3 regions of the Allobosea sp. 124 genome follow, and region 3 is predicted to be linked to each of the others. Evidence: riboswitches for the same ligand, from Rfam matches in the RefSeq annotation. Region 3 holds a riboswitch; each other region holds the start of a gene.
What was found. Region 3 has a riboswitch for thiamine pyrophosphate ahead of thiO (glycine oxidase ThiO). Riboswitches for the same ligand answer to the same signal wherever they lie in the genome.
Positions count from the first base shown of each region.

Region 1 (3,268 bases), 2.6 Mb from region 3:
GTCGCACCGTCTCCGGGTCGTAGCCGGTCACGACGGGAAGCACCGCCTCCGCCTTGCGCCGCCACGGATCGTTGCGGTCGAGCAGCCGCGCCACGGCCTTGTCGATGGTTGAGACGATCTCGGCGACGGGCAGCGTCTTCAGATAGGCCCGCGCATTCTCCCGGATGCGAGCGGCCAAAGCGCACCCCTGCGGCTCCGTCAGCAGCGGCACGGAGACCTGCACGCTCTCGCCCCAGGCGGCGAAGTCCAGCACCCGCCACTCGACCTCCGCAGCCGAGAGTCCCGGCAGGTGCCCGGCGAACTCGGTCACGGCCTCAGCCCCTCGCCGCCTTCAGGAATTCCTCGACGGCGAGCGAGCATCCTCTGGAATCGGCGCCGTCGACCCGACCGAACAGCCTGAAGCCGCCCTCGACCATGACGCCGGCATCCTCGGTCAGGATTGCCGAGACGCAGTTGAAATGGGCGAGGTCGTGATGCACCAGCACGCCGGTCGTGCCTTCCGGCAGGTCTCGCCCCGTCACCGGGTCGACAACCCGGCTGCGGATCCAGTGCGGCCCGGACTTGACCGGCGGGCAGGCGGCATTGCCGTCGTCGTAGAACTGCGTGCTGAGCTCGGTCATCCCATACATATTGATGCAGCGGCTGCGCGGCACGCCGAGCACGGCTGAGAGCGCATCGTAGAAGGCATCGGCACCCATCTCGCGCGACTGGCCTTTGAAGCCGCCGGTGTCGAGGATGCGGCTGCCCTCGGGCAACACGAAGCGCCGCCCCTGTGCCGCCAGCGCATCGAGCAGGTGCACGAAGCTGTAGCTCGCGCCGAGCAGCGCGTAGGGCTGGCCGGCAGCTTCCGCCCGTTCCAGCGCCGCGGTCAGCCGCGGCAGATCGAGACCGTCCGCCCCGATGAATCCCGCGCTACCGGGGGCTCCGCAGTCGCGCTTCGCCAGCGAAAGATAATGCGCCAGCGACGAGTTCGGCATCGCCTGCTCGTCGGGAAACAGGATGCCCATCTCGATCCGCGCGAGACCCTGCATGAAGCGCTGGCGGAAATTCACCAGCATCGAGCGGTCATAGACGGAGAGCGTCGGATGGTAGCTGCGGCCCTTGACCCCGCCCTGCGTGGTACCGCTGGTCATGAAGATGCGTTCTGCCGCCTCCGGCGGGCAACAGCTCAGCGTCAGGTCCTTGAAGGCGGTGATCGGCACGGCGGGAATATCGCGCCAGTTCCGGACGGTCAGCGTGGTGCGGCCGCGCTGGATGGCGAAGCGGCGATAGGGCTGGTTATGCGCGAACTGATAGGCGAAGACCGCCAGCGCCATCCGCTCGAACGCGGCTTCGGATGCCTCGTCCCGGTCGATGAAGGCCAGCAGGGCCTCGATGATCTCAGCTTCGGTCACGTCCAGCCACGCCTTCCCGCCAGCCACACGACCAGGCGGGATGCCTTGCATGGGACCGAAAATCCGACCAGCGGCGCGAGCTTGGAAACGGGGCGGCTTTCCGCCCGATGTCCCGCATCCCTACGCCGGTATGAACCGGATCAGGTTCGGAGGGTCACCGCGTTGCCCGGATTGATCCGGACCGGCGGAATCTCAGCCTCCTAGCGAGGCCCCCCTGGGAACAGCCGGAAGCATGACGGCGCGCTCGCGGCGATGTCAAGGACGCTGCCCGGTCCGGCAAGCCGACGACGCCATCGCACGTCGCACGACCCGGCCGGCAGAAGCTGCCTTCAGGACACGCCGAGCGTTGCCTCGCAGAACATCAACGAGAAAGAGAATCCGGCTGGACATGCGAAGCGGGAACCTCGTCCTCCCGATGCCGCCACAGCTTTTATGGGTGCATCGGATCGCTCCTGCTGGCACGCCCGGCTCCCTTCGGGCGCTTTTAGCATCGCATCGCTACACGGCGCCGACAGCCTGAGACGACCGCCTGATCACCAGCTCCACCGGCAGCATCGTCTCGGCATCGACTCGGTCGCCCTGCACGAGCGCCATCAACGTCCTGGCCGCGAGATGACCGATGCGGCCCGTCGGCACATGGACCGTCGTCAGCGAGGGCGAGACATGTGCCGACATATCCAGGCCGTCGATGCCGACGACGCTGAGGTCGCGCGGGACCGTCATGCCGCGCGCATGCGCCTCTTCGAGGCAGCCGATCGCGAACAGGTCGATGCCGCCGATCAACGCCGTCGGCTTGTCCTCCAGCTCCAGCAGCATGGCGCAGCCGGCCCGCCCTCCGGCGAGGGTCAGTGCCTGCTCGACGACCAATGGGTCGGGCAAGGACAGTCCCGCTTCCGTCAGGGCGGCGCGCGCGCCGGCCAGCCGGGCCCTCTGGCGGTCGTTGAACTGCAGATGGCCGGTGATCATGCCGATGCGCCGATGCCCGAGCCTGATCAGATGCTCCGCCGCGAGGCGTCCGGCGAGGGCATTGTCGATCGTGATCGCGGTGAAATGACCGTCGCCGCACCAGGTGAGCACGACAGGAAGCCCCGACGCGTCGAGCAAGGCCGTCGTCTCCGGCGCACGCTCGGCCCCCACCAGCATGAGCCCGTCCACGCCGCGGCCGAGCAGCGCCCGGACGGCCTGCGTCTCGGCTGCAGGACTTGCTTCATGCGAGGCCACGAGCAGCAGATAGCCCGCCTGCGCCAATGTCGCCTGCATCGCTTGCAGGGCTCGCGCAAAGATGGCGCTGTCCAGTGTCGGAACGATCGCACCGATCGTCATCGACCGCCCCGAGGCCAGGGCCCGCGCCGCGCCATCAGGCAGATAGCCCAGACGCTGCGCACTGGCCCTGACCTTCGCCAGCGTGTCAGGCGAGAGCAGGTCCGGCTGCGCGATCGCCCGCGAGACGGTCGCGGGCGAAACGCCGGCATCGCGCGCAACGTCGCTCAGCTTGACGCGCCCTCCGCTCACCCTCGACCTCCCTGAAATTTATTTCATCCAAAATAAGACGAATACAACACCATCTGCAAGGAAAATGGACATCGATCAGCAAATCGATAGAGAGATTGACATCCATCGCACGATCTGAAAACCTACGATGAAAGCGCTTTCACTCAAGAAGAGCGCATTGAGGAACGCCATGATCGGAAGACGGCGATGGGTCAGCCTTGGCTCGGTAGCGGCTGCGCTGCTGCTGTGGTTCATGCTGACGACCGCAACGGGCATCGTCTCTCCCGGCCGCTTCCCCTCGCCTGTCGACTTCTGGCAGTCGTTGAGCCAGATCGCGACGCGCGGCTATGCCGGCGGCGGGCTCGCCGGCCACGCGCTTCAGA
Region 1 covers NZ_PZZM01000001.1:2,622,371-2,625,638, reverse strand. The annotation lists gene C8D03_RS12455 (acyl-CoA reductase) at 1-310, opposite strand, end outside; gene C8D03_RS12450 (LuxE/PaaK family acyltransferase) at 315-1,394, opposite strand; TPP riboswitch at 1,492-1,620, opposite strand; gene C8D03_RS12445 (LacI family DNA-binding transcriptional regulator) at 1,893-2,906, opposite strand; gene C8D03_RS12440 (ABC transporter permease) at 3,076-3,268, shown strand, end outside.
Region 1: another riboswitch for thiamine pyrophosphate. It lies ahead of C8D03_RS12450 (LuxE/PaaK family acyltransferase); the one in region 3 lies ahead of thiO (glycine oxidase ThiO).

Region 2 (3,268 bases), 1.5 Mb from region 3:
CAGGCCCAGCGGCTCTCGGTGATCGCGGAGTCGATCCGCAAGGCGCTGCAGCGCTCGCCTAACGAGGTCTTCCTCGTCGAGGGCCACACCGACGCCGTCGGCCCCGACATCGACAACCTGTCGCTGTCTGACCGCCGGGCCCAGTCGGTCGCCGAGATTCTGACCAAGGATTTCGGCGTGCCGCCGGAGAACCTGACGACGCAGGGCTATGGCGAGCAGTATCTCAAGGTCGCGACGCAGGAGGCGGAGCGTCAGAACCGCCGCGTCACGCTCCGTCGCATCACGCCGCTGCTGGCAGGGCAGGGCGGCTGATCGCGGAGAATCCCGAAGACATCGGAAAAAGGCCGCCGGAAGGCGGCCTTTTTGATGCGCATGTGGGAACCCGAACGCCATGCTCGCCGTTTGGCGTAAAACAGGCTCCTTCAGGGCCAGGGCCAGGGGCGGGGGCACAGGGAGCATTGCGATGCGCGCTCGGATCACTCTGATCGGCGGCCTTCTGATGGTCGCGGTTTTCGTCCCTTCAGTCATGGCGCAGCCGGCCCAGCCGGAGGCGTCGTCGCAGCCGGGTGCCCGTCAGCGGGCCCCGGGCGTCCCGCTGGCGCCGCAGCCGTCGGTGGTCGATGCCGACATCGTCGCGCGGGAACGCGCGGCCGATCCCGGGCGCTCCGGTCACCGCCAGCAGGCCCAGGTCGCGCCGCGCGCGGATCGCGATCTGCCCATGCCGCGCCCGGTGCGTTCGATCATCGCGCCCTGATCTGCGGCTCCGGCAGACGCAGGGACAAGGCAGGCTTGGGCAAGGCAGGTTTTGCCGGTCTTGATTCACCATCGCTCAAGCTTCGGCGTCTATGGCTGGGGCAGGAGGCGCATATCCATGAGTGATTCCCTTGCCATCGCGCAAAGCTTCGCAGCGATGCAGGCCAGCTCCACGCAGCAGGCCCTGCAGACGGAAATGCTGCGCCAGCAGGCTGCATCGGACCAGGCCGTCGTCACCTTGCTTCAGCAGGGTGTTGACCAGATGCAGGCCACCCTCCCGGCCGGGCAGGGACAGTCCGTCGATATCAGCGCCTGAGACGGTTGCGCGAATCCGTCCGCCCGCCTAACCTCGCGATCGTTCCGAGGGGTGCTCGCAAGAGCTGAGATGGCCGCAAGGCCGAACCCATCGAACCTGATCCGGGTCATACCGGCGGAGGGACTGGAACGCGGCATGGTCACAACCATGCCCGCATCACAGCGCTTGAACCGCTTCGACGCCGGATCTCCTGACCCTTTGACCAAGGCGGAGATCCCCATGAACACCCATATCACCCCACCGAAACGCAGTGCCGAAGCCGCCCGCAAGTTCGGCGCGCCGACCGGCGTTACCACCGGGCCAATCATCGGCTCGCGCAAAATCTACGTGCCGACACCCGAGGACGCCTCGATCCAGGTGCCGTTTCGCGAGGTGCAGCTCACCACCGACACCGAACCGGCCGTGCGCATCTACGATCCCTCGGGTCCCTTCACCGAGACGGATGCGGCGGTCGACCTGAATGCCGGCCTGCCCCAGATCAGGCGCGACTGGCTCAGCCGTCGAGGCTTCGAGACCGTGCCGGGCCGCGCGGTGACGGCGGCCGACAACGGCAACATCTCGCCGGACCAGATGGTCCCGGCATGCCCGGCTGAGCGCCCGGTGCTGACCGCGCGCAATGGCCAGATGGCGACGCAGTACGAATTCGCCAGGGCCGGCATCGTCACGCCCGAGATGATCTATGTCGCGCATCGCGAGAACCTTGGTCGCGCCGCGATGCTGGAGGGTGCCCGCGAGCGCCATGCCGACGGCGAGAGCTTCGGTGCCAGCGTGCCGGACTTCGTGACACCCGAATTCGTCCGCTCGGAGATCGCGCGCGGGCGGGCCATCATCCCGGCCAACATCAACCATCCCGAGCTGGAGCCGATGGCGATCGGCCGCAACTTCCTGGTCAAGATCAACGCCAATATCGGCAATTCGGCCGTGACATCGGGCGCGGCCGAAGAGGTCGAGAAGCTGGTCTGGGCGATCCGCTGGGGCGCCGACACCGTCATGGACCTCTCGACCGGCCGCAACATCCACAACATCCGCTCCTGGATTCTGCGCAACTCGCCGGTGCCGATCGGCACCGTGCCGATCTATCAGGCGCTGGAAAAGGTCGGTGGCGATCCTGTGAAGCTCGACTGGGAGGTGTTCAAGGACACGCTGATCGAACAGGCCGAGCAGGGCGTCGACTATTTCACCATCCATGCCGGCGTCAGGCTGCCTTACGTTCCGCTCACCGCTTCGCGCGTGACCGGCATCGTCTCGCGCGGCGGCTCGATCATGGCGCGCTGGTGCCTGGCTCATCACAAGGAGAGCTTCCTCTACGAGCGCTTCGACGAGATCTGCGAGATCATGCGGAAATACGACGTCTCGTTCTCGCTCGGCGACGGTCTGCGTCCGGGCTCGATCGCCGATGCCAATGATCGCGCCCAGTTCGCCGAGCTGGAGACCTTGGGGGAGCTCACCACCATCGCCTGGGAAAAAGGCTGCCAGGTCATGATCGAGGGCCCCGGCCATGTGCCGATGCACAAGATCAAGGAGAACATGGACAAGCAGCTCCGCGAATGCGGCGAGGCGCCGTTCTACACGCTCGGACCGCTGACGACCGACATCGCGCCGGGCTACGACCACATCACCTCCGGCATCGGGGCGGCGATGATCGGCTGGTATGGCTGCGCCATGCTCTGCTACGTCACGCCGAAGGAGCATCTCGGCCTGCCGAACCGCGACGACGTCAAGACCGGCGTCATCACCTACCGCATCGCGGCGCATGCCGCCGACCTCGCCAAGGGCCATCCGGCGGCGAAGATCAGGGACGACGCGGTCTCCCGCGCGCGCTTCGATTTCCGTTGGGAGGACCAGTTCAACCTGGCGCTCGACCCCGACACGGCGCGCAGCTACCACGACGAAACCCTCCCGAAGGACGCCCATAAGGTCGCGCATTTCTGCTCGATGTGCGGGCCGAAATTCTGCTCGATGAAGATCACGCAGGATCTGCGGGCCGAGGTATTGGCGATGAGCGACAACGAGCGCGCCAGTCTCGAAGCGATGGCATCCGAAGGCATGGCGGCCAAGTCGCAGGAATTCCTCGACAAGGGCGGCAGCCTCTATCTACCTGCCGCGCAATGAGCATTATGAATGACCAGCTCGACGCCGCCATGGTGGCGTCGATCCTCGCGCGGGTGGCAGAGCGCCGCCCGCGCATCCACTGCCTCA
Region 2 covers NZ_PZZM01000001.1:1,534,939-1,538,206, reverse strand. The annotation lists gene C8D03_RS26750 (OmpA family protein) at 1-312, shown strand, start outside; gene C8D03_RS07190 (hypothetical protein) at 464-754, shown strand; gene C8D03_RS07185 (hypothetical protein) at 872-1,069, shown strand; TPP riboswitch at 1,107-1,210, shown strand; gene thiC (phosphomethylpyrimidine synthase ThiC) at 1,289-3,181, shown strand; gene C8D03_RS07175 (hydroxyethylthiazole kinase) at 3,187-3,268, shown strand, end outside.
Region 2: another riboswitch for thiamine pyrophosphate. It lies ahead of thiC (phosphomethylpyrimidine synthase ThiC); the one in region 3 lies ahead of thiO (glycine oxidase ThiO).

Region 3 (3,268 bases):
CCTCGAAGCCGTCATCGGTGAGGATGCGCGCGGCCTCGATCGTCCCGACGACGTCGGGCTGGAGCGTGTCGTCTTCGCCGATGACCTCGAGCTTGATCCAGTTCGTGCCGAAGACCTCGCGTGCCATATGCGCCGTGGTCACCGCCTCTTTGACGCTATGGCAGCCGGCGGTGTTGGGCAGTACCCGGACGCCGAGTTCGCGGATCAGCGACCAGAAGGCCTGGCCGGCACCGCCCTCGCCCGCCTCGCGGCGCAGCGAGACGGTGACGACTTCGACGCCGGACAGCCTGACCGCCTCGGCGAGGATCGCCGGCGAAGGATAACGCGCCGTGCCGAGGAAGAGCCGGTTCTTCGGTTCGAAACCATAGAAGTCGTTCATCTCGGACCTTTGCATCTCAGCCCCCTGCATTTCAGCCGCCCTGCATCGGTGCGAGAACCTCGATACGGTCGCCCTCGGCCAGCCTGAGCGCCTCGCGCTGGCGGGCCGCGACGAAATCGCCGTTCACCGCCGTGGCGACGACCTTGCCGGCGTAGCCGAGTTCGGCCAGCGCCTCCGCCAGCGTCGCGGCGGCTATCTCCCGGGGTTGCCCGTTAAGCAGCAGCGTCATGCAACATCTCCGGAATGGCGGCTGGATCGAGCACGGCCTCGGCCGCCAGCCGCGCCATGGCGGGGCTGAGGAGGAAGCCGTGGCGGTAGAACCCGTTGACATGGAGCACCCGGCCCCGGCGCGTCAGCCGCGGCAGGTTGTCGGGAAAGGCCGGGCGGGCATCGACGCCGATCTCGACCAGCTCGGCCTCGCCGAAGGCGGGATGCAGCGCATAGCCCGCGCCGAGCAGTTCCAGCATCGAGCGGGCCGAGATGCGGCCGCGCTCACCGCTTTCGATCATGGTCGCGCCGACCATGAAGAGCCCGTCGGCGCGCGGGACAACATAGAGCGGAATACGCGGATGCAGCAGCCGGACCGGGCGCGACAGCGCAATGTCGCGGCTCTTCAGCAGCAGCATCTCGCCCTTGACGCCGCGCAGATCGGACAAAGCATCGCGAGCCGAAAGGCCGCGGCAGTCGAGCACGGTTTCGGCGGCGATGTCGCCGGCCGCCACCTCGCTGCCGAAATGGATGCGACCGCCCAGCGCCCTGACCTTGTCGGCCAGGCCGGCGAGTGCCAGGCGCGGATCGAGATGCGCCTCGCCGTCGAAGAACAGCCCCTTGCCGAAGCGCCCGGCGAGATCGGGTTCGAGCGCCGCGATCCCCTCCCCGTCCAGCTCGACGAAATGGGAGGTGCGCTGCCCGAAACGCCTGAGCTCGCTGCGGTCGCGGCTCGGCGCCAGCACGAGCGTGCCGTTGCGGACGACACCGCCGACATGGCGCGCCCACCACGCTGCGGCTTCCTGGCCCAGGCGGATCACGGGTTCCTCGGCGCTCTCGCCCTCGCACCACGGCGCGAGCATGCCGCCCGCATGCCAGGAGCAGGCCCGCTCGCCCGCGAAGGCGCCGCGCTCATGCATCTCGACCGTGGCGCCCCTGCCGAGCAGTTCCACCGCGCAGGCGAGGCCGACGACGCCCGCACCGACGATGCCGACATGGACGGGTCTGTCCAGACGTGGATGCGTCTTCGCCATGCCGTTCCCCTTCCCGGGAAGGCAACGGTCATGGCGTGACGAGGCGAGCGACGAGCCGATGACCGTTCCCTTCGCCGGCATTACCCGGATCAGGTTCGATGGGTTGGTGCATCAGCACCTCTCAGCCTCGCGGCACCCCAACGGATGAGTGGCAGTTTAGGGCCCCGAGCCCGACGGGGCAAGCCGTCAGGCCAGCGGCCTGGCGAAGCGTGCGATGGCCTCCGCGGTCGGCGTCGTGCCCGCGCCGGGCTTCTGGGGCTTCAGGAAACAGCCATCGACGACATCGGCCGGCTCCTCGAAGGCGTCCTTGATCCAGGGAATGTATTCGAGGACCGGCGTCGCCTGATGCCAATAGGCGAGATGGACATGGACCTGACTCATCTCGCCGGCATGGGGCGCGACCGGCAGGCGGCTGGCAAGCGCCAGGTCCGCGACCTGGATGTATTCGGTGATGCCGCCGAGCCGGGTCACATCGGGCTGGACGAAATGGATCGCATCGGCCGCGATGAAGGCGCGGAAGGCGTCGAGCGAATAGAGCTGCTCGCCAAGCGCGACGGGGATCGAGGTCGAGCGGGCGAGCGCCGCATGCGAGCCGACATCGTCATACCAGAGCGGCTCCTCGAACCAGAAGATGTCGAGCGGCTCGGCGCGGGCGCAGAAGCGCTTGCAGGTCGGCAGGTCCCATTTGCCGTTGCCGTCGATGGCGAGGGTGACATGGGAGCCGACCGCCTGCCGCACCGCCTCGAGCCGGCCGATATCGATGCCGGGGTCGGCGTAGCCGACCTTGACCTTGATGCGGTGGAAGCCGTCGCGTTCGACCGCCTTGCGGCAGCAGTCGACGAGTTGGTCCTTGGGAATCGAGAGCCAGCCGATATCGGTGTTGTAGGCTTCGAGCCGGGGCTTGCTGGCGCCGCCGAGCAGATGCCAGAGCGGCACGCCGGCCTGCTTTGCCTTGAGATCCCAGAGCGCGACATCGACGGCCGCAAGAGCGAGCTGGGTGATGCCGGCGCGGCCGACCCATTGCAGCGCCGGGTGACGGGCGAGCTTGAGCCAGAGCCGATTCGTCTCGGCCGCATCCTCGCCGATCAGCAGCGGGGCGTAGCAGTCGCGGATGCAGGCGGTGATCAGCCGGTCGGAGGGCAGATCGGCATGGGTGCCAGTGAAGCCATAGCCTTCCAGCCCGTCCTCAGTGACGATCTTCGTGCCGACCACGCCCCAATGGCTGATGCGGTGCGTCGAATCGGAGATCGACCCGCCCGTGACGGGGATATGCAGGATGAAGGGTTCGATACTGGCGATGCGCATAATGGTCCTCCCGGCCTCCGCTCGCCGCGTGAATTGGCTGCGACGGCGTGTTGCCAAGAGTTCGACCACAGGATGCCGGCCGCTTCAACGGCGATGGAGGACGGCTGGCAAAGCCCAATGCGCGGCAAGGGCAGATGGCGGGCGCGGCGCTTCTGGTGGTTCGAAACGATCAATCAGGGAAGTGGCGGAGACGGAGGGATTCGAACCCTCGATACCCTTGTGGGGTATGCTCATTTAGCAAACGAGTGCCTTCAGCCTCTCGGCCACGTCTCCGTTAGACGCTCTATGCCCGATTGCCGCTCGCTTTGACAAGCCGTCGAATGGACATTCCCGCGTGTTTCCG
Region 3 covers NZ_PZZM01000001.1:53,586-56,853, forward strand. The annotation lists gene C8D03_RS00260 (thiazole synthase) at 1-379, opposite strand, end outside; gene thiS (sulfur carrier protein ThiS) at 411-608, opposite strand; gene thiO (glycine oxidase ThiO) at 592-1,620, opposite strand; TPP riboswitch at 1,670-1,770, opposite strand; gene C8D03_RS00275 (mandelate racemase/muconate lactonizing enzyme family protein) at 1,807-2,925, opposite strand; tRNA gene C8D03_RS00280 (tRNA-Ser) at 3,108-3,198, opposite strand.